Regions from separate parts of the Borborobacter xinjiangensis genome, predicted to be linked through region 2. Evidence: predicted binding sites of a transcription regulator. Region 2 holds the regulator's gene; each other region holds the start of a gene.
What was found. Region 2 encodes HrcA, which represses chaperone genes, less so after heat shock. Its sites were predicted from a motif close to GTTAGCACTCNCNNNNNGNGAGTGCTAAC; they were not measured.
Positions count from the first base shown of each region.

Region 1: the regulator HrcA is predicted to act here: its motif matches at 6,048-6,076, upstream of ACLKMW_RS23335 (co-chaperone GroES).
Region 3: the regulator HrcA is predicted to act here: its motif matches at 1,340-1,368, upstream of ACLKMW_RS23160 (co-chaperone GroES).

Region 1 is NZ_JBLLVA010000035.1:1,255-10,995, reverse strand. It holds gene ACLKMW_RS23365 (phospholipase D-like domain-containing protein) at 1-227, shown strand, start outside; partial or broken gene ACLKMW_RS23360 (transposase) at 877-1,050, shown strand; gene ACLKMW_RS23355 (SLC13 family permease) at 1,056-2,828, opposite strand; gene ACLKMW_RS23350 (hypothetical protein) at 3,128-3,454, opposite strand; gene ACLKMW_RS23345 (hypothetical protein) at 3,737-4,009, opposite strand; gene groL (chaperonin GroEL) at 3,999-5,627, opposite strand; gene ACLKMW_RS23335 (co-chaperone GroES) at 5,676-5,993, opposite strand; gene ACLKMW_RS23330 (hypothetical protein) at 6,500-6,760, shown strand; gene ACLKMW_RS23325 (hypothetical protein) at 6,757-7,083, shown strand; gene ACLKMW_RS23320 (hypothetical protein) at 7,052-7,195, shown strand; gene ACLKMW_RS23315 (hypothetical protein) at 7,220-7,456, shown strand; gene ACLKMW_RS23310 (hypothetical protein) at 7,459-7,782, shown strand; gene ACLKMW_RS23305 (DUF1488 family protein) at 7,779-8,054, shown strand; partial or broken gene ACLKMW_RS23300 (transglutaminase-like domain-containing protein) at 8,065-8,871, shown strand; partial or broken gene ACLKMW_RS23295 (transglutaminase-like domain-containing protein) at 8,870-9,178, shown strand; gene nhaA (Na+/H+ antiporter NhaA) at 9,230-9,741, shown strand, end outside.
Region 2 is NZ_JBLLVA010000052.1:4,848-14,588, forward strand. It holds gene rdgB (RdgB/HAM1 family non-canonical purine NTP pyrophosphatase) at 1-580, opposite strand, end outside; gene ACLKMW_RS25610 (VOC family protein) at 577-990, opposite strand; gene rph (ribonuclease PH) at 1,148-1,864, opposite strand; gene hrcA (heat-inducible transcriptional repressor HrcA) at 2,010-3,080, shown strand; gene ACLKMW_RS25625 (DUF2189 domain-containing protein) at 3,209-4,033, shown strand; gene ACLKMW_RS25630 (hypothetical protein) at 4,082-4,279, shown strand; gene ACLKMW_RS25635 (LysE family translocator) at 4,392-5,006, shown strand; gene cysK (cysteine synthase A) at 5,152-6,129, shown strand; gene ACLKMW_RS25645 (TAXI family TRAP transporter solute-binding subunit) at 6,298-7,257, shown strand; gene ACLKMW_RS25650 (TRAP transporter permease) at 7,497-9,602, shown strand; gene ACLKMW_RS25655 (DUF1850 domain-containing protein) at 9,599-9,741, shown strand, end outside.
Region 3 is NZ_JBLLVA010000034.1:3,704-13,444, reverse strand. It holds partial or broken gene groL (chaperonin GroEL) at 1-837, opposite strand, end outside; gene ACLKMW_RS23160 (co-chaperone GroES) at 877-1,191, opposite strand; gene ACLKMW_RS23155 (hypothetical protein) at 1,522-1,866, shown strand; gene ACLKMW_RS23150 (Hsp20 family protein) at 2,155-2,622, shown strand; gene ACLKMW_RS23145 (Hsp20/alpha crystallin family protein) at 2,714-3,223, shown strand; gene ACLKMW_RS23140 (helix-turn-helix domain-containing protein) at 3,478-4,890, opposite strand; gene ACLKMW_RS23135 (biotin transporter BioY) at 5,013-5,585, shown strand; gene ACLKMW_RS23130 (acyl-CoA carboxylase subunit beta) at 5,585-7,117, shown strand; gene ACLKMW_RS23125 (acetyl-CoA carboxylase biotin carboxylase subunit) at 7,326-9,329, shown strand; partial or broken gene ACLKMW_RS23120 (electron transfer flavoprotein subunit beta/FixA family protein) at 9,339-9,538, shown strand; partial or broken gene scpA (methylmalonyl-CoA mutase) at 9,648-9,741, shown strand, end outside.

The DNA of each region.
Region 1 (9,741 bases), on a different contig from region 2:
GCTTTCCGGTTATGAACCGAAATTCCGTCGCGGGAATGCGTCTTGCCAATATCACCGGCTATCCGCAGGCACCTTCCAAGGCCACCGTTAATGGCGCACTATATGCCCGCTTCGCCGCCGACGCCGAAGCGCTCCGCCAAAGCCTTGGTCTACGCGACCTAGGCGAACTCGATGTGCTGTTCAACTTCGCCTATTGGAAACGGGACGAAGCCATCAATGAAGACTAGGCGCAAACTTAGCGAAAGATGACTTCCGGTGCGACGTCTGCGAGATGTTTCGCCTCACCCCCGGACTCCCTCACAGGCCAAGAAACCGCCAAAAGTACGCGGAGGTGAAGGGGATTGGTTTAGCGGCGGCTATAGCGCGCCTGTCCCCAGAACGCGCTGAGCCTCAAGCGGCTTCTTGGTTTCCCATCTAGGCGTCCAAGTCATCCAGCGCCAGTCTCGACATGGTGTCAACTAGAGTTCAGCGATCAGGTGAATGAATGGCAGGTTTTGAGAGAGACCAGTCTGCCTCGGAACGACCGAATTGGGGGCGCATAGCGGTCGTTCAATGCCCCATAAACCACGTCTGCGCAGGGTCAAAATCGACCAATCGACCGGAAGCGATTCGAACTTTTTCACCGCCAAACACCGCCGTTTCTACGCTTTTTCGCGCAAGGACCGTCTCACGCTCTTTGCGCGGGCGTAGTTTCGGCGGTTATCGGCGGCAATAGAAGGCAATCGGCGGAATTTGGCGCGCCGTCGCAGGTGAAGATGAGAACTTTGTCTACTCCATAGCCCTCTAAGGCCCTCCTATTGCGAGGATCGTGGCTTGTTGATCTCCGTCACCGCGTTGGTCAGCTTGATCGAGAGCCGATGGATCGCAAGCTGCGCACTCCGCGCCGGCGTCGAGACCAACATCTCATGCCTGAAGCGCGCCTATGGCCCTGACCCGCTGCACCTGGCGCGGCCCGACCCCTTTCAAAACTATGTCTGGGCCTCGGTCCTGACCCATAATCTCGCGCTCTTCATAACCGCAAGCCGACCTGAAACCGGTCCACCTGGCTGAGGCCGCTAGAGCGGCCACACTAAGAGGATAAGCGGCACGCCAAGCGCGACGACAATGAATGAGAGTGGTAGCCCCAATTTCCAGTAGTCCCCGAACCGGTATCCTCCCGGTCCCATGACCAGCGTGTTGCACTGGTGTCCGACTGGGGTAAGAAAGTCGCAGGCCGCACCCACAGATACCGCCATGAGAAACGCGTCGGGCCTGGAGCCGATCTGTCCGGCAAAGGTAGCTGCAATGGGCGCCATCACAAGTACGGTCGCTGCATTGTTCAGAAACGGGGTTACCGCCATTGTCGCCACCATGATCAAAGCTAACGAACCGTAGGACGGCAAGATACCGGCGAACTGATAGACCCATCCGGCAATGAGGTCGGCGCCGCCAGTCGTTCTGATCGATTCGCTGACCGGAATCAGTGCCCCGAGCATCACTAGGATGGGCCAATCGATAGCTTCGTAAGCCTCGCGGAACGACAGCGCCCCGAACAGAACCGTCAATACGGCAGCGGTAAAGAAGGCCGTTGCGACCGGCAGCACGCCTGATGCTGCAAGCGTCATGGCACCACCCAGGATCGCCACAGGAAGCATGCCCTGCCGTACATTCCCCAACCGGATTTCGCGCTCGGCCAACGGCAGAATGCCGAGTTCCTTCAACTTGTCAGGAAACCTTCCAAGGTCGCCCTTTAGCATGAGAACATCGCCCGGCTGCAGGGTGATATCCCGCAGACGCTCGGTGAACCGCTCGCCGCTCCGGCTGACTGCAAGCAGGTTAATGTTGAAGCGCTCATGCAGAGCCATGCGCTTGGCGGTCTGTCCGACCAGGATCGAAGTTGCCCCAATCACAGCCTCTATTCCGCCAATCTCTCCCGCACCCCTGGCTCCGGTGACCCGGCCCTCTCCTTCCAGCTCGAGGCCGGCGCGGCCGATAGCGCGTTCGAGCGCTTCAGGGTCGCCTTCGAGGAGCACAATGTCGCCCTCGAGGAGAACGGTGTCAGGCAGCAGGCTCAGACGCTCTGGTCCATGGCGAACAACGCCGGTCACAAGGATCTCATAGTCGCATAGCTTCGACAGGTCACTGGTGGTCTGGCCGACCACCGACGAAGTCGCCAAGACGCGGGCTTCCGTCATGTAGCCCTTGAGATCGATCGCCTCGTCCATCGTTGCGACCGGCTTGCGGCCGCCAGGTAGCAGCCGATAGCCGAACACCAGAAAGGCGACACCAGCGACGGCGAGGCCGAGCCCCACCGGCGTGAAATCGAACATCCCAAAAGGTTGACCGGTCAGTTCCTCGCGCATGCGCGAAACGATGATGTTTGGCGACGTTCCAACGAGAGTGATCAGGCCTCCAAGCAGCGAACCGAATGCCATTGGCATGAGGAACCAGGAAGGCGATGCGTTCGAGCGCCTCGCCATCTGAAACGCCACCGGGATCATCATCGCAAGCGCGCCGATGTTTTTGACGAACGCGGAGAGGACGGTGGCTGTCGTTACCAGAACCACTATCTGCCCCTGCACAGAGGTGATCTTGGGCGAAATTCTGTGAAGTGTGGCCCCTATGATGCCCGAGCGCTCGACCGCCGCACTGACCACCAGCGCACTCGCGACAATGATCACGATATCATCGCCGAAGCCAGAAAAGGCTGCCTTATGAGGAACGATACCGGTAAACACCGCCGCCAGGAGAGCAAGGACGGCGACCAGATCGTACCGAAGCCGACCCCAGATGAAAAGGAGCATCAGCCCTGACAGGACTGCAAATGCGAAGATCTGATCTTGCGTCATAGCTTGGTCGCGCTCCGGCGAAAAGCATACGCCGATGAATAGGGGGCAGCACAGGCCAGGTGGAGCTGCCACAAAGAGCACTGACAGGCAGGGCCAGAGCCGATGGCGCAACCAATCACGATACATTCGTCCGTCCGGGCGCATGGCTCCCACGCATGCGGGGCGACCCGCCAGTCGCGGCCGATCACGTTAATACGTGATGCTGCTCAGCGCCACGTAGAGAAAGCTACCCGCTATAGATACGAGAAAAAACGCCAGCAGCCAGACGGTCGGCTCGGCTGGCACTCGGTCGAAATACCTCATGGAGTGCGTTCCTTGTTCGGAGAAATGCTTGTAGCCGTGCCGCCGTCCCCTTCCCAGCCATACAATTCGTTGCCCATCAACCGGCTCAATCTGCTCACCGGTACACGCAGCTTGAAATCGCCGTCACCCTCGAAGGCGGTCATAAGGTTGGCTTCCGTCTTTGCGCCGTGCTGGAATTCCCGGATCAGAAGCGCAGCGACACGTCCTGCATCGGGGCTGCCGTCAGCTATCGAGCTTCTGACGCAAGCCTCTTTGAGCACACGGTCCAGCATCGTCATATCCGTCGGTGACAGATACTGCTGGTGCGGAGGAGTGGAGGCCATGGCGTCCTTGCCTTTCTGAATGCGGGGACAGCTGGGTTGCGGCCTTCAATCGGCAACGCCTGAGCAGGTCAGACTTCCGAAACGGAGGCACTGAGACACTGCATCGAGCCTTGCGGCCGAACGATCACCAGATGCTGCCGAATAGGACCGAGTAAACGATGGTTGCGATCGCAGCGGTGACTGCGATGTTGGTGAGTAGGCGCCTGTAGTCATAGAGATATATTTTGTCTGGAATGTAGTTACGCATGATGACCTCCTGTTTTGGGTCGACTTTGCTATTTGTCAAATTATGCTGCCTTGTCCGCCTTTGATGTTATGGCAGGACGTTGAGCGGCACAGCAGCCGATTGTTCGCAGTCATCCGGCGGTCGCGGCGTTTCGTGCCGTTGGTGTCCTTTCCGGCGCTTTTCGACTGCTGCATTGTGAATCTGTTCGAACCGGTTCCTTGGCATCCTTGGTGACCGAATGCATGCCGGTTCTTTTCACATAAGAGATCATTGTCATTCTCCTTCTTGCGACGGCTGCCGAACGGTTCAGGCACTGTTTCAGTATCCACCCATGCCGCCGTTGCCGATCGCTGGTGTGGATTCTTTCGCGGGTATGTCGGCGATCATCGCCTCGGCGGTGATCAGCAGGGCAGCGATTGAGCCGGCGTCCTGAAGCGCGGTTCTGACAACCTTTGCGGGGTCGACGATGCCTGCCTTGATCATGTCCACATAGGTTTCGGTCTGGGCATCGAACCCTTGATCGCGATCCTTGCTGTCGGTCAGCTTGCCGACCACGATCGAGCCTTCGACGCCGGCGTTTTCGGCGATCTGCCGGATAGGAGCTTCGAGCGCCCTGAGCACGATCGAGATGCCAGCGGTTTCGTCGGCATTGACGCCTGTGAGCGAGGCCAGGACACTTCTGGCGCGCAGCAGCGCCACGCCGCCGCCCGGTACAATGCCTTCCTCGACTGCGGCGCGGGTGGCGTTGAGCGCATCGTCGATGCGGTCCTTCTTCTCCTTGACCTCGGTCTCGGTGACGCCGCCGACGCGGATCACCGCGACGCCGCCGGCGAGCTTGGCCAGCCGCTCCTGCAGCTTCTCCCTGTCGTAGTCGGATGTGGTCTCCTCGATCTGCGCCTTGATCTGGCTGATGCGTGCGGCAATGCCAGCCTTGTCGCCAGAGCCGTCGATGATGGTGGTCGTGTCCTTCTCTATCGCCACGCGCTTCGCGCGGCCGAGCATGTCGAGCGTGACGTTCTCCAGCTTGATGCCGAGATCCTCGGAGATCATCTGGCCGGTGGTCAGCACCGCGATGTCATCCAGCATGGCCTTGCGGCGATCGCCGAAACCCGGAGCCTTGACCGCCGCGACCTTGAGGCCGCCGCGCAGTTTATTAACGACCAGCGTGGCGAGCGCCTCGCCCTCGACATCCTCCGAAATTATCAGCAGCGGCTTGCCGCTCTGCACCACGGCTTCGAGGATCGGCAGCATGGCCTGAAGATTCCCGAGTTTCTTCTCGTGGATGAGGATGCAAGGATCCTCCAGTTCCACGCGCATTTTCTCAGCGTTGGTGACGAAATACGGAGAGAGATAGCCGCGGTCGAACTGCATGCCCTCGACCACGTCGAGCTCGGTTTCGGCTGTCTTGGCCTCCTCGACGGTGATCACACCCTCGTTGCCGACCTTGTCCATCGCCCTAGCGATCATCTCGCCGACGGTCGCGTCGCCATTGGCGGCGATGGTGCCGACTTGTGCCACCTCAGCCGAAGACTTCACCTTCTTGGCCCTTGCCTGGATCTCCTTGACGACGGCCGCTACGCCAAGGTCGATGCCACGCTTCAAATCCATTGGATTCATGCCGGCGGCAACGAGCTTGGCGCCTTCGCGCAGGATGGAGGCGGCCAGCACAGTAGCGGTCGTGGTGCCGTCGCCGGCAAGGTCATTGGTCTTGGAAGCCACCTCGCGCACCATCTGCGCGCCCATGTTCTCGAACTTGTCGGGGAGTTCGATCTCCCTGGCGACGGTGACGCCGTCCTTGGTGATGCGTGGCGCGCCATAGGCCTTGTCGATGACGACGTTGCGACCCTTTGGGCCGAGTGTCACCTTGACGGCATTGTTGAGCAGTTCGACGCCGCGCAGCATGCGGTCGCGCGCGTCGGTGGAGAATTTGATTTCCTTGGCAGACATGATGTTTCGTCCAGTTCGATTTTGAAGGTGGAGAGTCGGAGAGTGCGATCAGGCGGCTTTTTTGGTGGCCGCTCCGGTCTTCTCGACGATGCCCATGATGTCGCTCTCCTTCATGATCAGAAGGTTTTCGCCGTCGATCTTAACCTCGGTCCCGGACCACTTGCCGAACAGGATGAGATCGCCCGCCTTGACGTCGAGAGGAACCAGCTTGCCGCTTTCGTCGCGGGAACCCGGGCCGACGGCGACCACTTCGCCTTCCTGCGGCTTTTCCTTCGCGGTGTCGGGAATGATGATCCCGCCTTTGGATTTGAGATCGCCTTCCGCACGTCGGATGACGACGCGGTTGTGGAGTGGCCGGAATTTCATCGGGTTCTTTCCGCAGCCGACGCATAGGGGCAGCTGCAACCTATATATAGCGCCGTTGGCACTCGAATGTTAGGAGTGCCAAAATTTATTCTCGGCAATCAAAATATCGATTCCGATAATTTTTCACCGCTTCCTCGTATTTCTCTCGCGGATGAGGCGTTTTTGTCGAGGGTATCCTTTCGCGCACGTAAGAACTGAACACGCTTAGGCCCGGCCTGTAAATAAAACCGGAACGCTGCCTTGTTTCGAGCAATGTTGCAGCCTATATATAGGACACGTGATTTGGCCGATTTGGCTTCGCGGTGTCAGAGACTTCGACCCGCCATTCACCCCCGAGTTCTCGAGAGCGAATGCATGGCGCCAATGGCGCGCATGCCGCCCGTTCGGACCTTGAAATGAACTCCCGCGCTGACCACGGATGTACTGGCAGCCTAGGGAATCCGTTCCGCTTCGGATGGGAACGATGCAGGAGGCGTGTTCGCGTGCTCCCGCGGAGACATCTAACCATGACCACCCGCACCACGCAGACCGTCGCCCGGTTCTCTTCGCCCTTCCTGTTGCCTGGTTTCGACGCCCCGCAGCCTGCCGGCGACTATCGCATCGACCAGGACGAGGAACTGATCGAGGTCTTCTCCCGCCTTGCCTGGAGACGTGTCGGCGCTTTCATCCATCTCCCTGCGATCTCCGCAACCGGGTCGACGCAGCAGATGGTGCCAATCAATCCGGCGGATCTCGATGCCGCACTCGAAAAGGACAAACAACCATGACTTATACAAGCGCCCGGCGACCCGGCGCCCGGTCGATCCGGCCTGCCGCTGCAACCCATCTTTTTGCAGTAGGCCAAGCTGTCCGCCTGCGCGGCAACTTCGGTACATTCCCAAAGACTGCAGAAATCTACCGCATCACCGGCACGCTCCCGCCGCGGGCACATTCGCCGCAATACCGCATCCGCAACGATGACGAACGCCATGAGCGAGTGGCAACACAGGACAGCCTCGAACCGATCCGTCTTTCGCAATCCAGCGAAGGCGCAGCCCTCATCGAAAGGACATTCGGCCATGGCCAAGGGACAAAAACGCAGCAATCGTGAGATCAGGAAGCCGAAGCAGGAAAAGAAGCCGCCCAAGCCTGAAAGCGCGTTCGGTAACCAGATCAAGCTCGCCGCGAACAGCAACACTTCGCGTGGCAATGACAAGGGCTGATGGCGGACCGGTGGGACAAAACCGATGAAGATCGTAGTAGAGTTCTACAAGACCCGCGACGCCGACGATGCCCATGCCGTCGTCGGTCGTGAAACCGTGGAGGTCGACGATCTCGACGGCGCCACCGCAGCCGCGCGGCTGCTGGCGCAGACCCTCGACATGCCACAGCGCCCCGACTCCATGAAGATCACCGACGCGAACGGCAAAATGCACTACTCCGGCATCATCGGCTCGGAAGCGGTGAACGAAGGAAGGCAATGACCATGAATACGCACATCAAGGAAACCGAACGGAAGCAAATTGCCGCCGCGATCAGCGTCTGGGAAAACGAGGGCGGTGCGCCCGGCCAGGATTCCATACACCATCAATATGGCCGTCGCATTGAAGCCGACCGCTCGTGGACCATCTATCATGTCTTTACGGGCATTCCGGCGCGCTTCGGCGGCGATGCCATCACCGGTCTGAGCCGGCTGGACGCGACCAGCGGCATGTTGCGTCTCAACCTGCGCAACGCCGAGCGCCGACGGAAACGTATTGAACTCTCGTCCTTCAAGACAATCCCAAGACCGGCGGAGTGCGGGTCATGACGCTGGCCTTCCCCAACCCAAGCCGCAGCTTCGATGAAGTACGCAACGCCGTTCGCTTTATGAGCCATGACGGCATGTTCCAGATCCGCTTCTTCATAGAGGCGGGGGCGCTCACGAAGTCGGATGCCGCCAAACGCGAGGTGGGGGCGCTGGAAGCCAAATGCCTGGCGGCTTTCGACGCCTTGCGCACATCCATCTACGATGTTGCGCGCGAGGCCTATTCGCACGGCCGCCGCGATTCCTATACGCTGACTGCCGCGGATTTCCGCTAGGCTGATCTCCATGCTGATCCGCTATGGTTACGAGATCACGCTGACCTGCCAGCAGCCCACGGCCTTAATCTGCCTGCTATCGGTCCATGAGGATCGCGCCGCCGACATCAGCGTGCCGGAAACGTCGTTCACCAATCCCGACGTACCGGTGTCGACCTATCGCGATCTGTTCGGTAACCGTTGCCGGCGCGTCGTCGCGCCCGCCGGCGACCTGACGATGTGGGGCGACGCCACGATCGAGGACGACGCCAGGCCGGATAGGGTGGCGCCGAATGCCCGGTAGCTGCCGGTGTCGGACCTTCCCGACGATAGCCTCGTCTACCTCATGGGCAGCCGCTACTGCGAGACGGATAAGTTGAGCCAGCTCGCCTGGGATATCTTCGGCACTGTTGCTCCGGGATGGGGCCGCATGCAGGCGATCTGCGACTTCGTCCACAACCACATCCGCTTCGACTACATGCAGGCGCGGTCGACGCGAACGGCCTTCGAGGCATATCACGAGCGCGTCGGCGTCTGTCGCGACTTCGCCCACCTTGCGGTGGCGTTCTGCCGCTGCCTCAATATCCCTACCCGCTAGGTCAAAGGCCATCTCGGCGACATTGGCGTGCCGGTCGTCGATCCGATGGATTTCAGCGCCTGGATCGAGGTCTTTCTCGATGGGGAATGGTTCACCTTCGACCCACGCAACAACACGCCACGGATCGGCAGGATCGTCGTCGCGCGCGGTCGCGACGCGGCCGACATACCATTGATCAATTCGTTCGGCCCGCATGTCCTGAAGGCGTTTCGAGTATGGACTTATGAGGTGCCGGCTTGAGCGTGTCGGGGTGTGCCGCGACTTCGCGCATCTGGCGTCACCTACTGCCGCCGCCTCAATACCCCCGGACGCTATGTGACGGGTATCGGCGTGCCGGTCGTCGATGCAATGAATTCAGCGCCTGGATCGAGGTTTTCCTCGACGGTGCGTGGCGTACGTTCTATCCTCGCAACACGCCTCGAGAATCGGCAAGATCGTGATTCCGCGCGGGCGCGATGCCGCCGACGTCCCCCTCGTCAATTCATTCGGACGTCATGTCCTGAAATCCTTTCGGGTCTGGACCTACGCGGTGCAGGCACCGCTATGACTGCAGCATCTATTCGTCACCCCTACCGAGGCACAAGGAGGGGCATTTGAAATGAACGAGAACCTCTCCCGGCTTCCGAGGGTGCCCGCGGATAGGTTGGCCAAGCCTTTCATGCGGTTCATTCGCATCGAGGCAATGGCCGGCGCCGTCCTTTTGCTAAGCACCCTCTTCGCGGTGACGCTTGCCAACTCTCCGTGGGCAACTTCGTTTCTCGCGCTGTGGGATATCCATGCCGGGATCAATCTTGGCAGCGTGGAGATATCGCGGTCGCTGAAGCACTGGATCAACGACGGGCTTATGACGCTTTTCTTCTTCGTCATCGCGCTCGAGCTGAAACGTGAACTGGTGTTGGGCGAACTACGCGATCCCAGAGTGGCCGCATTGCCAATTGCCGCAGCAATCGGCGGGATGATCGCGCCAGCCGCAGTGTTCCTGTTGATCGTCAGCGGCGGTCCCGGAGCAAGCGGCTGGGGAACCGTGATGTCTACCGACACGGCCTTTGTGATCGGCTGTCTGGCAGTACTCGGTTCTCGCATTCCGCAGAATTTGCGCTTGTTTCTGCT
Region 2 (9,741 bases):
CCTGGCCCGGCTTCCAGCCGTGCTTCTCCTCGGCCGTCATCTCGCCGAAGGTCCTGTCATGGCCGTTCGGCACGAAGACCGGATCGTAGCCGAAGCCCTTGGTGCCGCGTGGCGGCCAGACCAGGTGTCCCTCTGCCTCGCCGCGGAAATATTCGGCGTGCCCATCCGGCCAGGCAAGGCAGATGACGGCGACGAAACGGCCGGTGCGGGTGTCGGGCGAGGAGGCGCCAACCTCCTGCAGCGCCACTTCGGCGCGCTGCATGGCGATTGCGAAATCGCGCTTGCCATCCGGCATCTCGGCCCAGTTGGCGGTGTAGACGCCGGGCTGCCCGCCGAGCGCATCGATGCAGAGGCCGGAATCGTCCGACAGCGCCGGCAGTCCGGTGGCGCGTGCTGCGGCATGCGCTTTGATATAGGCGTTTTCCTCGAAGGTCGTGCCGGTCTCCTCGGGCTCCGGCAGATTGAATTCCTTGGCCGATTTGGCTTCGAAGCCGAACGGCGCCATCAGATCGGCGAACTCGCGCAGCTTGCCGTCATTGTGGCTGGCGACGACGATCTTCCTGTATTCGAGGTGTCTCATTCCAGTCCCCAGATGCGTGGCTCGGCGAATTCCAGCGAATTGCCCGATGGATCGCGAAAATAAATCGAACGTCCGCCATTCGGCCATTCGAAGTCAGCTTCGACGGCGATGCTTTCCGCTTCCAGCCGCGCCCTCCAGCGCTCGATTTCATCCGCGCTCGCGGCAAAGCAGAGATGGCCGTCGCCTATGGTGCCATGCGGCGGCACCGGCAGGCGGGCACCGGCTTCCGGTGGCACCTTCGTCGCCTCGGCATTGAACAGCAAGAGCACGCCGTTGCCGCAGCGGAAGAAGACATGCCGTCCCTCGACCCTGGCGATGCGTTCCAGGCCCATCACCTTGCCGTAAAAGGCCTCCGCCGCATCGAGGTCGGTGACGTAGAGCGCGGATTCGAGGATGGCGGTGGGAGTCATCATATGTCCCCTTCACCCGGCTCGCTGCGCGAGCCATCCTCTCCCCCGAGGGGAGAGGAGACGCCGCGGCGGAGCAGCCCCCTCTTCTCCCCGTTGGGGAGAAGGTGGCCCGAAGGGCCGGATGAGGGGGTATTCGCCGTAAGTGCGTGCATATTGCCTAAGCCACCGCCATCTGCTGCAGGTTGACGAGCCGGGCAATGCCTTTCTTGGCAAGTCCCATAAGCGTCGCGAACTCGTCTTCCGAGAACGGGATGCCCTCGGCGGTGCCCTGGATTTCGACGATGCCGCCCTTGCCGGTCATGACGAAATTGGCATCAGTGCCGGCGCTCGAATCTTCGAGATAGTCAAGGTCGAGGACCGGCTGGCCCTCATGGATGCCGCAGGAGATAGCGGCGACGTGATCCCTCAACACCTTGGAGACGTTGACCATCTGGCGGGCTTCCATCCAGCGCAGGCAGTCGTAGAGCGCGACCCAGCCGCCGGTGATCGAAGCGGTGCGGGTGCCGCCGTCGGCCTGAAGCACGTCGCAGTCGACGGTGATCTGCATCTCGCCCAGCGCCTGGAGATCGACGACGGCGCGCAGCGAACGTCCGATCAGCCGCTGGATTTCAAGTGTCCGGCCGCCCTGCTTGCCGGCTGAAGCTTCGCGGCGCATGCGGTCTCCGGTGGAGCGCGGCAGCATGCCGTATTCGGCGGTCACCCAGCCCTTGCCGGTGTTGCGCATCCAGCCCGGCACTTTCTCCTCCAGGCTTGCCGTGCAAAGCACATGGGTATCGCCGAACTTGACCAGGCACGAGCCTTCAGCGTGCTTGGAGACGTTGCGCTCGAAGGAGATTGCACGCATTTCGTCGAATTGGCGTTTGGAAGGGCGCATGAAGGATTTTCTCTCTTTGGATGTGCGGGGATCCTGGCCGGCTTGTAGCTCATGAGGCGGCAGGCGCAAAGGAAAACCCGACAGGCCGAAGGTTGTGTTCCAAGCTTGCCAGTTTATATGATTCTGCCGGAGGTTTGGTAAAACCATGACGAAACCGGTGCTTGATCAGACATTGCAATCGCTCGACATGCGTTCGCGCGACATCTTTCGCCGGATCGTCGAAACCTATCTGCGGGACGGCGAACCGGTCGGCTCGCGCAATCTCGCGCGCATGTTGCCCTCCTCGCTGTCGCCCGCCACCGTGCGCAACGTCATGAGCGACCTGGAGCATCTAGGGCTGGTCTATGCACCGCATATTTCGGCCGGGCGCTTGCCGACTCAGAAGGGTCTGCGCTTCTTTGTCGACGCCTTCATGGAGCTTGGCGATCTCTCCGACGAGGAACGGCGGGTGATCGAGGCGCAGGTCAAGGCCTCGGGCAAGGGCGCGACGCTGGAGCAGATGCTGACCGAGGCCAGCCAGATGCTGTCGGGCATGTCGCGCGGTGCCGGCGTGGTGCTCGCCGCCAAGAACGAAGTCCCGCTGAAGCATATCGAGTTCATACAGCTCGAACCTCGCCGAGCGCTCGCCGTGCTGGTGTCGCAGAACGGCGACGTCGAAAACAGGGTGGTCGACCTGCCGGAAGGCGTCACCACCTCGCAATTGCACGAGGCCTCGAATTATCTCAATGCCCACATTGGCGGGCGCACTCTGGCGGAAGCCAAGGAAGAGATCGGCCGGCTGCGCGAGCAGACCAAGGCGGCCCTCGACACGCTTTCGCAGGAACTCGTCGAAAAGGGGCTGGCGGTGTGGGCCGGGGTCGAAAGCGGCCTTCCGGCGCGCCTCATCGTGCGAGGCCGCGCCAACCTGCTCGAAAATGTCACCGCACAGGCCGACATCGAACTGCTTCGCCATTTGTTCGAGGATCTGGAGACGCAGGAAGGCATGGTCCAGCTTCTCGACCTTGCCGAGGCAGGTTCCGGCGTTCGCATCTTCATCGGTTCGGAAAACCGGCTGTTTTCGCTTTCCGGCTCGTCGCTGGTCGTCGCCCCCTATCGGGATAAGGAGGCGCGCGTCGTCGGTGCCCTCGGCGTCATCGGGCCGACCCGGCTCAACTATGCCCGCATCGTGCCGATGGTCGACTACACCGCGCAACTGATCTCGCGGATGCTGCGTTAATCGCGTTTCGTGTTCGTGATGCGACAAATCGTAGCAGATGGGGTATAGTCGCCTGAATTGCAGGTCGCGTTCGCCGTGACGGCCGTGACGTCTTGCGCGACTGCTCCAACCTGGTCCGGGAGGAAGCGATGGCGAATTTCCATGTTGTTGCAGGTGGCGGCGAAACCTTCGAGCGTCCGACGATCCGCAAGATCGGCTTTTCAGACGTCATCTCGGCACTTCGCCTTGGAATAGATGATTTCTGGGAAAAGCCGTCGCACTACGTCTTTCTCTGCCTGATTTATCCGATCGTCGGCGTCGTGCTGGCGAGGTGGACTTCAGGCAACAATGCGCTGCCGCTGCTGTTTCCGCTGATGTCGGGTTTCGCCCTCGTCGGGCCGATCGCCGCCATCGGCCTCTACGAGATCAGCCGCCGACGCGAGGCCGGCCTGGACACATCGTGGAGCCATGCGTTTGAGGTTCGCAACTCGCCGGCGCTGCCATCGGTGATCGGTGTCGGCATCTGGCTGTTCGCGCTGTTCATCACTTGGCTTCTGGTTGCGCAAGCGCTCTACACCTCGCTTTTCGGTCCGGCCGCGCCCACCTCGCTCAGCACCTTCCTTCAAGAGGTGTTTACCACGGATCGCGGGTGGACGTTGATTGTCGCCGGCAATCTGATCGGCCTCGGCTTCGCGGTCGTGGCACTCGCCACAACGGTCATCGCCTTCCCGCTGTTGCTCGATCGTGATGTCGGCGCGTTTGCCGCAATCGATGCTTCGGTGCGCGCAACCGTTACAAATCCGCTGCCGATGGCGCTGTGGGGATTGATCGTGGCGGTCGGCCTTGTGATCGGCTCGCTGCCGTTGTTCGCCGGGCTGGCGGTCGTCATTCCCATCCTGGGCCACGCGACCTGGCATCTCTATCGAAAGACGGTGGCACCCGTCTCGAAGGCCAACAAACCAATGGGACGATAGGACTTGTAGAGTGGGATCGCCTGTCGGTCCCACTGAGGGGAGGCGTCAGTGGCGTTGGAAGAAATCAAGGCACGGATAAGTCTGCTGCTTGAACAGATGGTCGAGCAGCCGGAGGATGTTCATGAGGTGCATGAGCGTCTGCGCGAACAGTTGAACGAACTTCGCGCATTGGGCATGCCGTTGCCGGCCGACCTCGTTCAACTGGAAAAACGTCTGGACGACGAGTTCAACGAGGCCGAAGGTTAGGTCGTCACTACGACCTGACGCCTTGTTCGCATTTTCCGGCATGCCTGTTCCCAGGCAGGCATGCATGTGCGATAGGTGCGTTCAGCACCCGCACCTCACCTGAGATCGTACGATGACGCTTGCCGGACTTGTGACCTATAGCGCCGCATTGGCTGTTGCCGCCGCCATTCCCGGACCGGGCGTCACCGCATTGGTTGCGCGCGCGCTCGGCTCCGGTTTTCGTTCGTCGCTGGCGATGGCGCTTGGATTGGTGGTCGGCGATTTGACCTATCTTACGGCGGTCGTGCTCGGCCTTGCCTTGGTCGCGCAGACATTCGGCATGGTGTTCCTCGTCGTCAAATGGCTCGGCGTCGCCTATCTCGCCTATCTTGCCTGGATGTTCTGGAGGAGCGGCATCACCGCCGAAAATGTCGAGGCGCGAAGGGGCAGGGACGGGCTGATCGCCAGTTGCCTGTCGGGCTTTACGCTGACGCTCGGCAATCCGAAGACGATGATCTTCTATCTGGCGTTGACGCCGACGCTGGTCGATCTGAACACCATCACCATTGCCGACTATGGCATTCTGGTCGTGGCCACGACCATCGTCCTGCTTGTGGTTCTGGTGCCCTATCTGGCGCTCGCGGCCAAGGCCCGCTGGCTGTTGAAGACGCCGCGCGCTCTGAAAGCACTCAATCGCACGGCCGCGACCTTCATGGCCGGCGCGGCGGCGGCGTTTGCCGCGCGCTAGGCGAAGAATTCGGACGTATTTTCCGATGATAGTTGCAAATCGGGAATTAGTTTCTAATCATCCACAGTCTTGAGCACGAATCCCGCTCGGATTTGCTGCCTCACGCCGCTATTTTTGCTGCTGAATGCCCATTCAGGAGAAGCAGATGAACCCTCCGATCGACAAGCGCCCGCCCGGTCGTGGCCATATCTTCAACTCGATCACCGAGACGATCGGAGATACGCCGCTAGTGCGGCTCGACAAATTCGCGAAGGAGAAGGGCATCGTCGCCAATCTCATCGCCAAGCTGGAGTTCTTCAACCCGATCGCGAGCGTCAAGGATCGCATCGGCGTCGCCATGATCGAGGCGTTGGAGGCAGAGGGCAAAATCACGCCGGGAAAGTCCACGCTGATCGAGCCGACCTCCGGCAACACCGGCATCGCACTGGCGTTCGCCGCGGCCGCGAAGGGCTATCGTCTTATCCTGACCATGCCCGAAACCATGTCGGCGGAGCGCCGCAAGATGCTGGCGCTGCTCGGTGCCGAACTGGTGCTGACGGAGGGGGGCAAGGGTATGAAGGGCGCAATCGCCAAGGCCGACGAACTGGCGGCGGCCATTCCGGATGCCGTCATTCCCCAGCAGTTCGAAAATCCCGCCAATCCGGAAATCCACCGCCGCACGACGGCCGAGGAAATCTGGAACGACACCAAGGGCGAGATCGATATTCTGGTTTCCGGCATCGGCACCGGCGGCACCATCACCGGCGTCGGCCAGGTGCTGAAAGCGCGAAAGCCGCAAGTGAAGGTGATCGCCGTCGAGCCGGAGGCTTCGCCCGTGCTTTCGGGTGGAAGCCCCGGTCCGCACAAGATCCAGGGCATCGGCGCGGGCTTTGCGCCAAGCATCCTCGACACGTCGATCTATGACGAGATCGTCACCGTCTCCAATGACGACTCGGTCGCCAATGCGCGCCTCGTCGCCCGCCTTGAAGGCGTGCCGGTGGGCATCTCTTCAGGCGCGGCGCTGCAGGCAGCTATCGTCGTCGGTTCGCGGGCGGAAAATGCGGAGAAAAATCTGGTCGTCATCATCCCTTCCTTCGCCGAGCGCTACCTTTCGACGATCCTGTTCGAGGGCTTTGGCGCTTAGAGCAAGACCTCCCGTCGCCCGGTCGTCAAAGCAAGTACGGACTGGCGCCCAGGCGCAGGACCCGGGTTCGGCAATTTCCGGTTGGCATTTTCGTCTCGCTGACTAGACTTGCCCCGCTTACGCCGGCTCGCAAAAAAGCGGCGGGGCACTGACCCAGGGAGGAAATTCATGCTCAACCTGAACACGAAAATGCTCGCCGCCGGCGCCGTCGCGCTGACGCTTGGCCTTGGCGCGGTTGCGGCCAAGGCGCAGGAATTCGTCAACGTGCTCACCGGCGGAACCTCCGGCGTCTACTATCCGCTCGGCGTCGCCCTGTCGGAAATCTACGCCAAGGGCATCGAAGGCGCGCATGCTCAGGTTCAGGCGACCAAGGCATCGGTCGAAAACCTCAATTTGCTGCAACAGGGCAAGGGCGAAATCGGTTTCTCGCTCGGCGACTCGGTGAAACTGGCCGCCGAGGGCAATACCGAGGCGGGATTTCCCGGCAAGCTGGATAAATTGCGCGGCATCGCCGCCATTTATCCCAACTACATCCAGATCGTCGCCAGTGCCGAGTCCGGCATCAAGACGCTGGCCGATCTGAAGGGCAAGAGCCTGTCGGTCGGCGCGCCGGCTTCCGGCACCGAACTCAACGCTCGTGCGATCTTTGCCGCTGCCGGCATGAAATACGAAGATCTCGGCAAGGTTGAGTATCTGCCCTTCGCCGAGTCGGTCGAGCTGATCAAGAACCGCCAGCTCGACGCGACGCTGCAGTCGGCCGGTCTCGGCGTCGCCTCGATCCGCGATCTCGCAACCTCGTTGAAGATCAATGTCGTGGCGGTACCGAAGGCTGAGGTCGAGAAGATCGGCGCTCCTTATATGCCGGTGGTTATTCCGGCGGGCACCTATGAGGGCCAGGATGCGGATGTCGAGACCGCCGCGGTCGGCAATTTCCTGATCACCCATGAGGGCGTCTCCGACGAAACCGCTTATCAGATGACCAAGCTTTTGTTCGACAATCTCGACAAGCTTGCCGCCGCCCATGCCGCAGCCAAGGGCATCGACCCGGCCAAGGCGCTGGACGGCATGCCGGTGCCGCTGCATCCAGGCGCCGAGCGCTACTACAAGGAAATGGGCCTGCTGAAGTAGAATTGGCCGTCATTAGAGCGCCGTGCGTCCAGTCGGACGCACAAAGACGCTCTAACTCCTTGATTGAGCGTCGGATTGTTCCCGAAAACCGGATTCCACTTTTCGGTCCGATGCTCTAAGGTTCGCTTCGGCATGTTTGCGCCCTTCCCTCCCGAACCGGAGAGGGCCGGGTGCCGGCATCGCCGAAGTGGGCGCTGCCTTTCGCCATAAAACGACGATCCAGCCTGCGGGGCAGTCCGATGACCGAGACAAGCCAACAAACGCAGACTTTTCTCTCCTCGGAGCCCGAGGAGGCGGTCGAAGGGCTGCCGCCGGGCTTCGGCGAAGGCATCGCCGGCAGGATCGCTTTCTGGATCGCGGTCACCTTCTCCGCCTTTCAACTCTACACTGCCGCCTATGGCACGCTGCCCAGCCAGATCGTGCGCGCCATGCATGTCGGCTTCCTGCTGCTTCTCGGCTTCGCCCTCCTGGCCAATCTTCGCGCCACTACAGTTGCGGGGAAGATCTGGTTTTGGCTGCTCGGCGCGCTGGGCTTTGCAACCGGTGTCTACAATTGGGTCGAATATAACGCGCTGATCCAGCGCAGCGGTTTTCTGACCAATCTCGACCTTGCCGTCGGCGTGGTGCTGATCGTGCTGGTCTTTGAAGGCGCACGCCGGCTGATGGGCCTGCCGCTCGCCATCATCGCCGGTGTGTTTCTCGCCTATTGTTTCTTCGGCAACTACCTGCCGCCGCCCTTCATTCATCGCGGCTATGACTTCGCCCAGATCATCGAGAATTTCGCCTTCGGCACCGAAGGCATCTATGGCACGCCGGTCTATGTGTCGGCGGCCTATATCTTCATCTTTGTGGTCTTTGCCGCCTTTTTGGAGCGCGCCGGAATGATCGCGCTGTTCAACGATGTGGCGCTGGGGCTGGTCGGCAACTGGCGCGGCGGCCCGGCGCAGGTCTGCGTCTTGTCTTCGGCGCTGATGGGCACGATTTCAGGTTCCGGCGTTGCCAATGTGGTGGCAAGCGGTCAGTTCACCATTCCGCTGATGAAGCGCTTCGGCTTTCGCGCCGCCTTTGCCGGCGGCATCGAGGCGACGTCTTCGATGGGCGGCCAGATCATGCCGCCGGTCATGGGCGCCGTCGCCTTCATCATGGCTGAAACGTTGAACGTGCCATACGCCGATGTGGTCAAGGCGGCGATCATTCCGGCAATGCTCTATTTCGGCGCCTGCTTCTGGCAGGTGCATCTGGAGGCCGGCAAGGCCAATCTGCAGGGGCTGGACAAGGCCTCGCTGCCGAATCCATGGCAGGCGGTGAAACAGCACTGGGCCCTGATCCTGCCGCTGGCGGCGCTGGTCTACCTGCTCTTTGCCGGCTATACGCCGATCTTCGCCGGCACGATGGGGCTGGCGCTGACCATCGTGCTGATCCTCGGCACGCCGCTGGCCGCACTCATCGGGCCCTTTGCCTTCCGCGTCGTGTTCTGGGTCGCGCTCGGCCTTGCGGCCGCTGCCTTCATGAGGTTCGGCGTCAACATATTGGCGCTGGTCCTTGGAGCGCTGGTGCTCGCCTGCCTGCTGTTCAAGGGCGGACGCGAAACGCTTGCCGTCTGCATCGATTCGCTCGCCTATGGTGCCAAGAACGCGCTGCCGGTCGGCATCGCCTGCGCCATCGTCGGTATCGTCATCGGTACGCTGACGCTGACCGGCATCGCGTCTACCTTCATCGGCGCGATCATCGCCATCGGCCAGAACAACCTGTTCCTGTCGCTGCTGCTGACCATGATCACCTGCCTGGTGCTCGGCATGGGTATTCCGACCATCCCCAACTACATCATCACCTCGTCGCTGGCCGGTCCGGCCCTCCTCGAACTCGGCGTGCCGCTCATTGTCAGCCACATGTTCGTGTTTTACTTCGGCATCATGGCCGATCTGACGCCGCCGGTGGCGCTCGCCGCTTTCGCGGCGGCCCCGATGGCCAAGGAGTCGGGCATGAAAATCGCCGTCAACGCAACCAAACTTGCCGTTGCCGGCTTCGTGGTGCCCTTCATGGCGGTCTATACGCCGGCGCTGATGCTGCAGGATGCCGGTCCGATCGCCCTCAGCTTCGGCTATCCGGTCGAGGTCGCCTATATCGTGCTCAAGGCATGCCTGGGCATCGCGCTGTGGGGCGTGGCGGTGGTCGGCTTTCTTTTTGCCAGGTTGGCCGCATGGGAGAGGCTCGCCGCCTTTGCGGCCGGCGTGCTGCTGGTCCTTGCCCTGCCGCTCACCGACGAAGCCGGTTTCGTGCTCGCCGCGCTCGTCATCGGCCAGCACTGGTGGCGGACGGCCAACGCCGCCCGGGCGACGCAGTGAGCCTTTGCATCCTCGCTGCGGGAAAGATGACGACACTTGCGGTCGCCGCCTTCACGCTTTCCTGGACCCATTCCATCGAAAAGACGCGCTGGGAGGAGGACTGGCGAGTGACGCCAGTCGGGCTGAAGATCGTCGAGGC
Region 3 (9,741 bases), on a different contig from region 2:
CGGCGCCTTGACTGCAGCGACCTTGAGGCCGCCACGCAGTTTGTTGACGACGAGCGTGGCCAGAGCCTCACCCTCGACATCCTCGGCGATGATCAGCAGCGGCTTGCCTGACTGGACGACGGCCTCGAGCACCGGCAGGAGCGCCTGCAGGTTGGAGAGCTTTTTCTCGTGTATCAGCACATAAGGTTCTTCAAGCTCCACGCGCATCTTGTCCGGATTGGTGATGAAGTAAGGCGAGAGATAGCCGCGGTCGAACTGCATGCCTTCGACCACTTCGAGCTCGGTCTCGGCGGTCTTGGCTTCTTCCACTGTAATGACGCCCTCGTTGCCGACCTTCTGCATCGCTTCGGCCAAGAAGCGGCCGATCTCAGTGTCGCCGTTGGCCGAGATGGTGCCGACCTGAGCGATCTCGTCATTGTTGGTCACCTTGCGGGCATTCGCCGTCAGTTCTTCGACGATCGCGTCGACCGCCTTGTCGAGACCGCGCTTCAGGTCCATCGGGTTCATGCCGGAGGCGACAGCTTTGGCGCCTTCCCGGACGATTGCCTGGGCGAGCACGGTCGCTGTGGTGGTACCATCGCCGGCGATATCGCTCGTCTTCGAGGCGACCTCGCGGACCATCTGCGCGCCCATGTTCTCGAACTTGTCTTCAAGTTCGATCTCTTTGGCGACAGTGACGCCATCCTTGGTGATGCGGGGCGCGCCGAACGACTTGTCCAGGACGACGTTTCGTCCCTTTGGTCCAAGTGTGACCTTTACCGCGTTGGCCAGGATATCGACGCCACGCAGCATCTTCTCGCGGGCCTCTGTATGAAACTTGACTTCCTTGGCAGCCATTGGACTACTCCTTTCCAAGCAGCGTTCTTGTCCACCCGCTCAGGCAGCCTTGTTGGCTTCGGCGGTAACCTCGATCACGCCCATCGCGTCGCTTTCCTTCAGGATGAGCAGGTCCTCGCCATTGAGCTTGATCTCGGTACCCGACCATTTGCCGAACAGGATGCGATCACCAACCCTGACGTCGAGTTCGACCAGCTTGCCGGTGTCGTCGCGAGCCCCGGGCCCAACAGCGATGACCTCGCCTTCCTGCGGTTTTTCCTTGGCGGTGTCGGGGATGATGATGCCGCCGGCAGTCTTCTCTTCGGCCTCGATGCGGCGGACCAGGATTCGGTCGTGCAAGGGACGGAACGTCATGTCGTTCTCCTCATGGATAGCAGATTTTTCAAGAGGTCGCTCCGCGCCGCCGCCGAAGCTTCGGGCGGGGTCGCGCGATCCTTTACGGCATCGCGCGCAAAACGATCTGGTTTCGGTTTTTCGAGTTTCAAGAGGTCACTCGAAAAATTTTAGCACTCCGCACACGAGAGTGCTACCGACATGAAATCATACGACTATTCGCGTCGGAGCATGATATCGAGCATCTTGAAATCACGCCGGAGCAAACCAAAATTCTTATGAGTGGGATCTCTTGAAGATCCTACAATGACGCAGAATGCAAAGGAGAACTTTGGAAGCGGAGGACCATCGATGGAACGCGGCGTCTCGACGATCATCCCCTCGACCGCGCATGAAACCTCGGATTTTTGGCTCGACCGACTGCTTTACCCGGCGCGGCACTTCAGCCACCCCGACCATGTCGTGGAAGACAAAAAGCTCAACATACAGGAAAAACGTGCGATCCTCGCCTCATGGGCCTCGGATGCCTGTGCGGTCGAATCCGTGCCGGCGTTGCGCAAGCCTCCCGGTGCCGCGGCTCCGGTGACTTTCGACGCGGTCATGGATGCGTTGCGACGGCTGGACGCTATCTCCATATCCGTTGCCAGAGGATCTGAGCATCTGCCAAGCCGGGAAGGCCAGCCACTGGATGCATAATAGCGGTCTGTGTAGACAGGAACCGGCGGACCGATCAAACAGCAGCCGTCACTTCGTTCTCGGGCTAGATCAGGTCGATCAACGCGGCCACGCCCCGGGCGGTTTTTGCCCGCGATGCTCGGTCAATAGATGCGATAGCCGAAAGATCTTCAGGCCCTCTTGACGTTGGGGAAGGCCGTTCCCAACTCCTTTCTGTCGGTCGCCATGAACCGGACCGACGGGTCAGGGAGCGCCAGGCTGCTTCTTGGCGCTCTCTCGTATCTATGTTGCTCCGAGGAGGATGTAGCTATGAGAACGAACATGGACTTTTCTCCCTTCTACAGGTCGAGCATCGGCTTCGACCGTATTTTCGACCTGCTCGAAAAGGCCAATGTTCCGCAGAACGGTGACAATTGGCCGCCATATGACATCACCAAGCTCAGCGAGGAGGCCTATCGCATCGTCATCGCGGTGGCAGGATTTGGCGAGAACGAGCTGACGATCACGCATGAGCCGAATATGCTGGTGATCAACGGAGCCAAGACCGAGAACGAGGAGGTGCAGTACCTCCATCATGGCCTGGCACTGAGGCCGTTTGTCCGCCACTTCGAACTCGCCGACCACGTGATGGTAGAGGGCGCGAAATTGGAAAATGGCCTGCTGATCATCGACCTCAAGAAGGAAATTCCCGAGGAGATGAAGCCGCGCCGGATCGCGATCAATGCCGCGCCGGCCAAGAAGTCATCGAAGCGGATCGAGGGCGAAGTAGCGGCCTGACCAGAAAACTGGCCTATGTAATCGCCTGTTCCGACGGGGAGTAACGACCAAAACGAGAAAGGAACACGAAGAGCAGGAAAGGAGAAATAAGATGAGTGTACGTGGCCTGATGCCCTGGAACCGTGGCAACAACCAGGCTCCGACGATCTATAGCGGCGACGACATGGACCCGTTCCTGTCGTTGCACCGCAACGTCAACCGGCTGTTCGACGAGGCCTTCCGGGGTTTTGACACTCCTGCGATGTTTGGCCGAATGATGCCGCGCAGCGGCGGCTGGCCGAACGTCGAATTCTCGGAAACCGACAAGGAGATTCGGGTGACGGCTGAAGTGCCTGGTCTTGAGGAAAACGACGTCGAGGTATTGTTGGAGGACGGGGTCTTGACGCTGCGTGGCGAGAAGAAGTCGGAAACCGAGGACAAGGATCGTCACTTCAGCGAACGCTACTATGGGCGTTTCGAACGGCGTCTTGCCCTTGGCCGTGAGGTCGACGAGAACAAGGTCGCCGCGAACTTCAAGAATGGTGTGCTTACGGTGACGCTGCCGAAGACCGAAAAGGCGCAGGCAAACGCCAAGCGCATCGCGATCAACAGCAGCAAGTGACCCCTTTACGCGGGCAAGCCCACCGGGTGCCCTCCGGGTGCCCGGCGGCATCCTTCCAAAAAATGGAGGGATGGCAATGACAGAGCCACGCTCACTGCCGCGACGAGAGTAGAGCACCACGTGCGTCCGTCCTTAACTGCGCACCGTCGCCCCCCGCAAGCGGAGTGTTGTTACCATTTTCACCAAGGCGGTAACAACGCGGGATCACTTGGCACTAAAAGGGAGTGCTCTGGAAACGGGTTTGTCGGCCCGACCTATATTAGCGTGTACGGTAATATTCCGCGTCGATCCCGATCCACGGCCAGCCGCCGCTTGAGCGGCGGAACGGCACGTTGGGGGCAATTCACCCTTTCGCAGACGCGACAGGATATTCCGATCGGATCGAAGGCCGAGCGGTTATTGAGATCGAGCCCGTCAGCATAGACGAAGTCGGCAGCATACGAGATTTCGCAGCCCAGCGCGATGGCGTAACGTCGCTGCATGGTATTGAAGCCCCCGCCGCTCTTGGCGATCTCTGTCGCGAGACTGAGGTAGCGCACACCATCCGGTGTCTCGGCAAGTTGCCGGATGATGCGGCCGGGCCTTTCGAACGCCTGGTGTGCGTTCCACAGCGGACAAGCCGCACCGTAACGCGCGAACTGCAGCTTTGCCGCGCTGTGGCGCTTGGTGATATTCCCCGCACGGTCGATGCGGGCGAAAAATACCGGCACACCTTTCATCGCGGGCCGCTGCAAGGTCGACAGACGGTGCGCGACCTGCTCAATGCTGGCTCCGAAACGCGTGGCCAGCATTTCAAGGTCGTGGCGAAGTTCTTTCCCTGCCGTGAGAAACGGTTGATAGGGCAGGGTCAAGGCACCGGCGAAGTAGTTCTGCAGACCGATCGTGCAAATCTCCGCCGCCTCTTGGGTGCGGAATTCGGCGTCGCGCGCGATCGCGTCTATTTCCATTTTCATTTCCAGTGTGGCGATCTGGAAGGCCATCTGGAAATTGCGTGTCGCTGCAGGTGCATAAGGGTTCAGGAACAAGGCCTTTGCAGCCGGATCATAGCGTCTTAGAACGCCCTCTTCGGCCTTGGTATCTAGAATGCGAACGGCATGGCGCGCTTCAAGATGACTGGCCAGCGCTGCGCTGGTATTCCCATCGGGCAGGTCGAGATTCGTCGCCAGGCGCTCAGCTGCCAGATCCAGTTCATGGACGTAGTTGTCGACGAAATGGAAAAAGTCCCGCACCTCCTCGTAGGGGGTTGGATCCGCGGTGGACGTAGCGCTTCCAATTGAATGATCCAGGCTGGCCAGTTGCTCGCTCGTACGCCGATACGCCTGATGTGAGGAGATCAGAGCGCGCGCGAACGTTGGCGCGTTCTGCGTGATGAGTTTCAACTCCTGAAGGCTGGGGCGGTAGCTCTCGAACACAGGGTCCGAAAGCGCCTCGGTCAATGCCGAGATCATGCGATCGCCGTCCGATTGCGAAATATCGGCAAGATCGATGCGGAATTTTTCTGCAAGCGCAAGCAGCACTGCCGCCGAGACAGGACGCTGGTTGTTTTCGATTTGGTTCAGATAGCTTGTCGAGATCCCGAGCCGTTCGGCGAACTGCGTCTGGGTAACATTCTGAAGCTGACGCAGTTCGCGTATCTTTCGGCCAATGTAAAGCTTGTTGGAAGGCATTCGCAAAATCGCAAAAACAACTTTGCAATTTTGTACACTACGCTTCTGCACCTTTTCAAGCATTCAAACAATCATTTGCATGGTGTTAGTTCCGCTCGACCCCTACGCTGAACAGGAAGTTGATGCCCTTGTTTCAAGCCATCATCGAGCGCCGAAATCCCCCCCTTGCGCTGAACGGAGCTACCGTCATCGCCGCCTCTCTAGGGTTGACGCTGTCGTCCAAGATCGTAGTGCCCTTCGATCCCGTACCGTTCACTACTCAGACACTCGTCGTGGTCGGGCTCGGCCTGGCGCTGGGGCGGCGGCGCGCCCTGGTCGCGGTCCTGCTCTATCTGATGCAAGGAGCCGTTGGCCTGCCTGTTTTTGCCGAAACGCCCGAGAAGGGGATTGGCATAGATTATATGCTCGGGCCAACTGGCGGCTATCTCGTCGGATACTTGCTTGCCGTTCTGGTCGCCGGCAGCCTTGGTGAGCGCGGCTGGAGAAAACCCGCATCGGCTGCAGCGGCTGCATTGCTCGCTTCGGCAGTCGTCTACATTCCCCGCCTTTTTTGGCTGGGCACGGTCATCGGCTGGTTCAAGCCCGTGCTTGCTTTGGGCCTCTACCCCTTCTTTCTCGGGGATGTCGTCAAGGCGATGCTTGTCGTTTTGCTGTTCACCGTCACCGGCAGAACCTTCGGTTCAGGGCGGTCCTGATGCGCGCCGTTCTCGAGCAACTGGAAGCCCGTCGCCGGCAAGCGCGACTGGGTGGCGGCGAAAGGCGAATCGCCAACCAACATGCGAAGGGAAAACTGACGGCGCGCGAACGCCTCGACGTGCTCCTCGATGAAGGATCGTTCGAGGAATACGACATGTATGTGACACATCGTGCCACCGATTTCGGCATGGCCGAGCACAAGGTCGCGGGGGACGGCGTGGTCACCGGCTGGGGCACCATCAACGGCCGCCTCGTCTACGTCTTCTCCCAAGATTTCACCGTCTTCGGTGGTTCGCTGTCAGAAACGCATGCCCAGAAAATCTGCAAGATCATGGATATGGCGGTGCGCAACGGCGCGCCGGTGATCGGGCTGAACGACAGCGGTGGCGCTCGTATTCAGGAGGGGGTCGCGTCGCTGGCCGGCTACGCCGACGTGTTCAAGCGCAATGTCGAGGCGTCTGGCGTCATCCCGCAAATCTCAGTCATCATGGGTCCTTGCGCGGGCGGGGCGGTCTATTCGCCGGCCATGACAGATTTCATCTTCATGGTGCGCGACAGCTCCTACATGTTCGTGACCGGGCCGGACGTGGTGAAGACCGTCACCAACGAGATCGTGACAGCCGAAGAACTCGGCGGCGCGCGCACCCATACCGAGAAATCCTCGGTGGCCGACGGCGCCTATGAGAACGACATAGAAGCGCTGGAGCAGGTTCGCGCATTGTTAGACTTTCTGCCGCTCAACAACCGCGAACGGCCCCCGACCCGCCCCTTTCACGACGACCCGGCGCGTATCGAGATGCGGCTCGATACGCTGATACCCGACAATGCCAACAAACCGTACAATATGAAGGAACTGATCCTGGCGATCGCCGACGAGGGCGATTTCTTCGAGATCCAGGAAGCTTTCGCCAAAAACATCATCACCGGCTTCGTGCGCCTCGAAGGCCGGCCGGTCGGCGTCGTAGCCAATCAGCCAATGGTGCTGGCCGGATGCCTGGATATCGATTCCTCGCGCAAGGCGGCGCGATTCGTGCGCTTCTGCGATGCCTTTTCCATCCCTATTCTGACCTTGGTCGACGTGCCGGGCTTCCTGCCGGGCACAGCTCAGGAATATGGCGGCGTCATCAAGCATGGCGCCAAGCTATTGTTCGCCTATGCCCAGGCTACCGTGCCCATGGTGACGGTGATCACCCGCAAGGCGTATGGCGGCGCCTATGACGTGATGGCCTCAAAGCACATTGGCGCCGACATCAACTACGCCTGGCCGACAGCGGAAATCGCGGTAATGGGCGCCAAGGGAGCGGCGGAGATCCTCTACCGTTCGGAGCTTGACGACAGAGAGCGTATTGCCGCGCGCACCCGGGAATATGAGGAACGTTTCGCTAATCCGTTCATCGCCGCCGAGCGCGGCTTCATCGACGAGGTGATCATGCCGCATTCTTCGCGTCGCCGCATTGTCCGCGCATTCGCGGCACTGCGCGGCAAGAGCTCAGACGCGCGCTGGAAGAAACACGACACCATGCCGCTCTGAAGGGAGTCAGACGATGTGCGATCAGGGCCTTGTGGCGACACGATCTTGGCCACGCCCGGCAGCTCGCATCGCTCGTCGGAGCACCCGGAAAGTCTGGCCTGGCTGGAACATCACGCACAGATGGATATCTGCGGGCCTTGGAAAGGACGGGTATGGAATGGCAACGGGTTCCAACTCCGAAACACTCATCGTCTAGTGATAGGTAACCATGTTCAAAAAGATACTCATCGCCAATCGAGGCGAGATCGCCTGCCGGGTCATTAAAACGGCGCGGAAGATGGGCATCGCCACCGTCGCCATTTTTTCCGACGCCGATCGCGAAGCGTTGCATGTGAAGCTGGCCGACGAAGCCGTCCATGTCGGTGCGGCGCCATCGAGCGAGTCCTATCTCGTCATCACCAAGATCATCGACGCGGTGCGCGCGACTGGCGCTGACGCGGTGCATCCGGGTTACGGCTTCCTGTCGGAGAATGCGCACTTCGCGGAGGCACTGAAGGCGGAGGGCGTGACATTCATCGGCCCGCCGGGCGTAGCGATCGAAGCGATGGGCGACAAGATCACTTCCAAGAAGATCGCAGCTTCAGCTGGCGTGTCGACGGTGCCTGGTCACATGGGCCTGATCGACGATGCCAACGCGGCCGTCAAGATCGCCAACTCGATCGGCTATCCTGTCATGATCAAGGCCTCGGCCGGTGGCGGCGGCAAGGGCATGCGTATCGCGTGGAACGATGCCGAAGCCCGGGAGGGCTTTCAGTCGTCCAGGAACGAAGCGAAGTCGTCGTTTGGCGATGATCGCATCTTCATAGAAAAGTTCGTTACCCAGCCGCGCCATATCGAAATCCAGGTGCTGGGCGACCAGCATGGCAATCTTATCTATCTAGGCGAGCGCGAATGCTCGATCCAACGCCGCAACCAGAAGGTGATCGAGGAGGCCCCGTCGCCGTTCCTCGATGACGCAACGCGCAGGTCCATGGGCGAACAGGCCGTGGCGCTGGCCCAGGCAGTCGGTTATTTCTCGGCCGGTACCGTCGAATTCATCGTCGACGGCGATCGCAATTTCTACTTCCTCGAAATGAACACGCGCCTGCAGGTCGAGCACCCGGTGACGGAGCTGATCACCGGCATTGACCTGGTCGGGGAGATGATCCGCGTCGCGGCCAGCGAGAAGCTCAGGCTTTCACAGCGTGACGTTAAGCTCAACGGTTGGGCAATGGAGGCCCGGCTCTATGCCGAAGATCCTTACCGCAGTTTCTTGCCGTCGACCGGCCGACTTACCCGCTACCGCCCGCCACAGGAGGGTAGGCGCGACGACGGCACCGTGGTGCGCAACGACACCGGCGTGTTCGAGGGCGGCGCTATCTCGATTCACTACGACCCAATGATCGCCAAGCTCTGCACCTGGGCGCCGGATCGCGCAATGGCAGTGGCTGCAATGGGCCTGGCGCTCGATGATTTCGAAGTGGAGGGGATCGGCCACAATCTGCCTTTTCTGTCGGCTGTGATGGATCGTCCGCGCTTTCAAGGTGGCCACCTGACCACGGCTTTCATAGCCGAGGAGTATCCTGACGGTTTCTCCGGCGTTGTGCCTTCGCAGGAGCAGGCGAGAAAGCTTGCAGCCGTCGCCGCGTTCATCGACCTTGCAGTGCAGCGGCGCAGTATGCAGATTTCCGGTAATTTGGCCGATCGCAGGTGCTCGGCGGGCAAGGACCGCGTGGTTACGCTTTCGGGCTTTGTCTTCCCGGTTCATATCGAGACGGAAGACAGCGGCATCGTCGTAACATTCGCGGGCGAAACATCCGCTGCTGTCGCGAGCGACTGGCTGCCGGGCCAGCAGCATGCGCACTTTGCAGTCGATGGAACGCCACTCGGCGTCAAGACTTCGCGGTCCGGCAGCGGCTGGCGCCTGCGCTGGCGTGGCATGGATGTGGTTGCCAATGTGCGCAACCCGCGCGTGGCCGAGCTCGCGCGACTTATGCCAGTGAAGCTGCCGTCAGACACCTCCAAGATGCTGCTTTGTCCGATGCCTGGGATCATTACTTCGATCGCTGTCCGCGAAGGCGACCATATCGAAGTGGGCCAGGCACTTGCCACGATCGAGGCGATGAAAATGGAGAACGTGCTGCGCGCCGACCGCAGAAGTGTCGTCAAACGTGTCGCTACCGCCAAAGGCGCCAGTCTCGCGGTGGACGAACTCATCATGGAATTTGAGTAGGAGGCAGGCGTGAAGATTCTCGTCCCAGTACGACGGGTCGTGGCTGCGAATGTGAAGGGGAGGATCAAGGCTGATGGTTCGGCTGTCAAACTTGCTGACGTGAAGATGGAATGAACCCGTTGGACGAGATCCCGTGGAAGAAACCATCCGCTTGAAGAAAGCTGAAGGCCGAGGAGATTGTAATGGTTTCCATGGGCTCGCAGCAGGCCATGGGTGGAAGCGGCGCTCTCTAAGGTCGCTGACTACGGCATCGTCGGGACCTGTCCACCATCCTACCGGAACTCGAAAAGGCGCTTTGACGCTATTAGGGAGGCGACATTGCTGGATACGCCACTGAAATGGCGCTCTCTTGCAGGAGGGGAGACCAAGGTCGATTTGGACACGCTGGTCTGGTGTACACCCGAAGGTATCG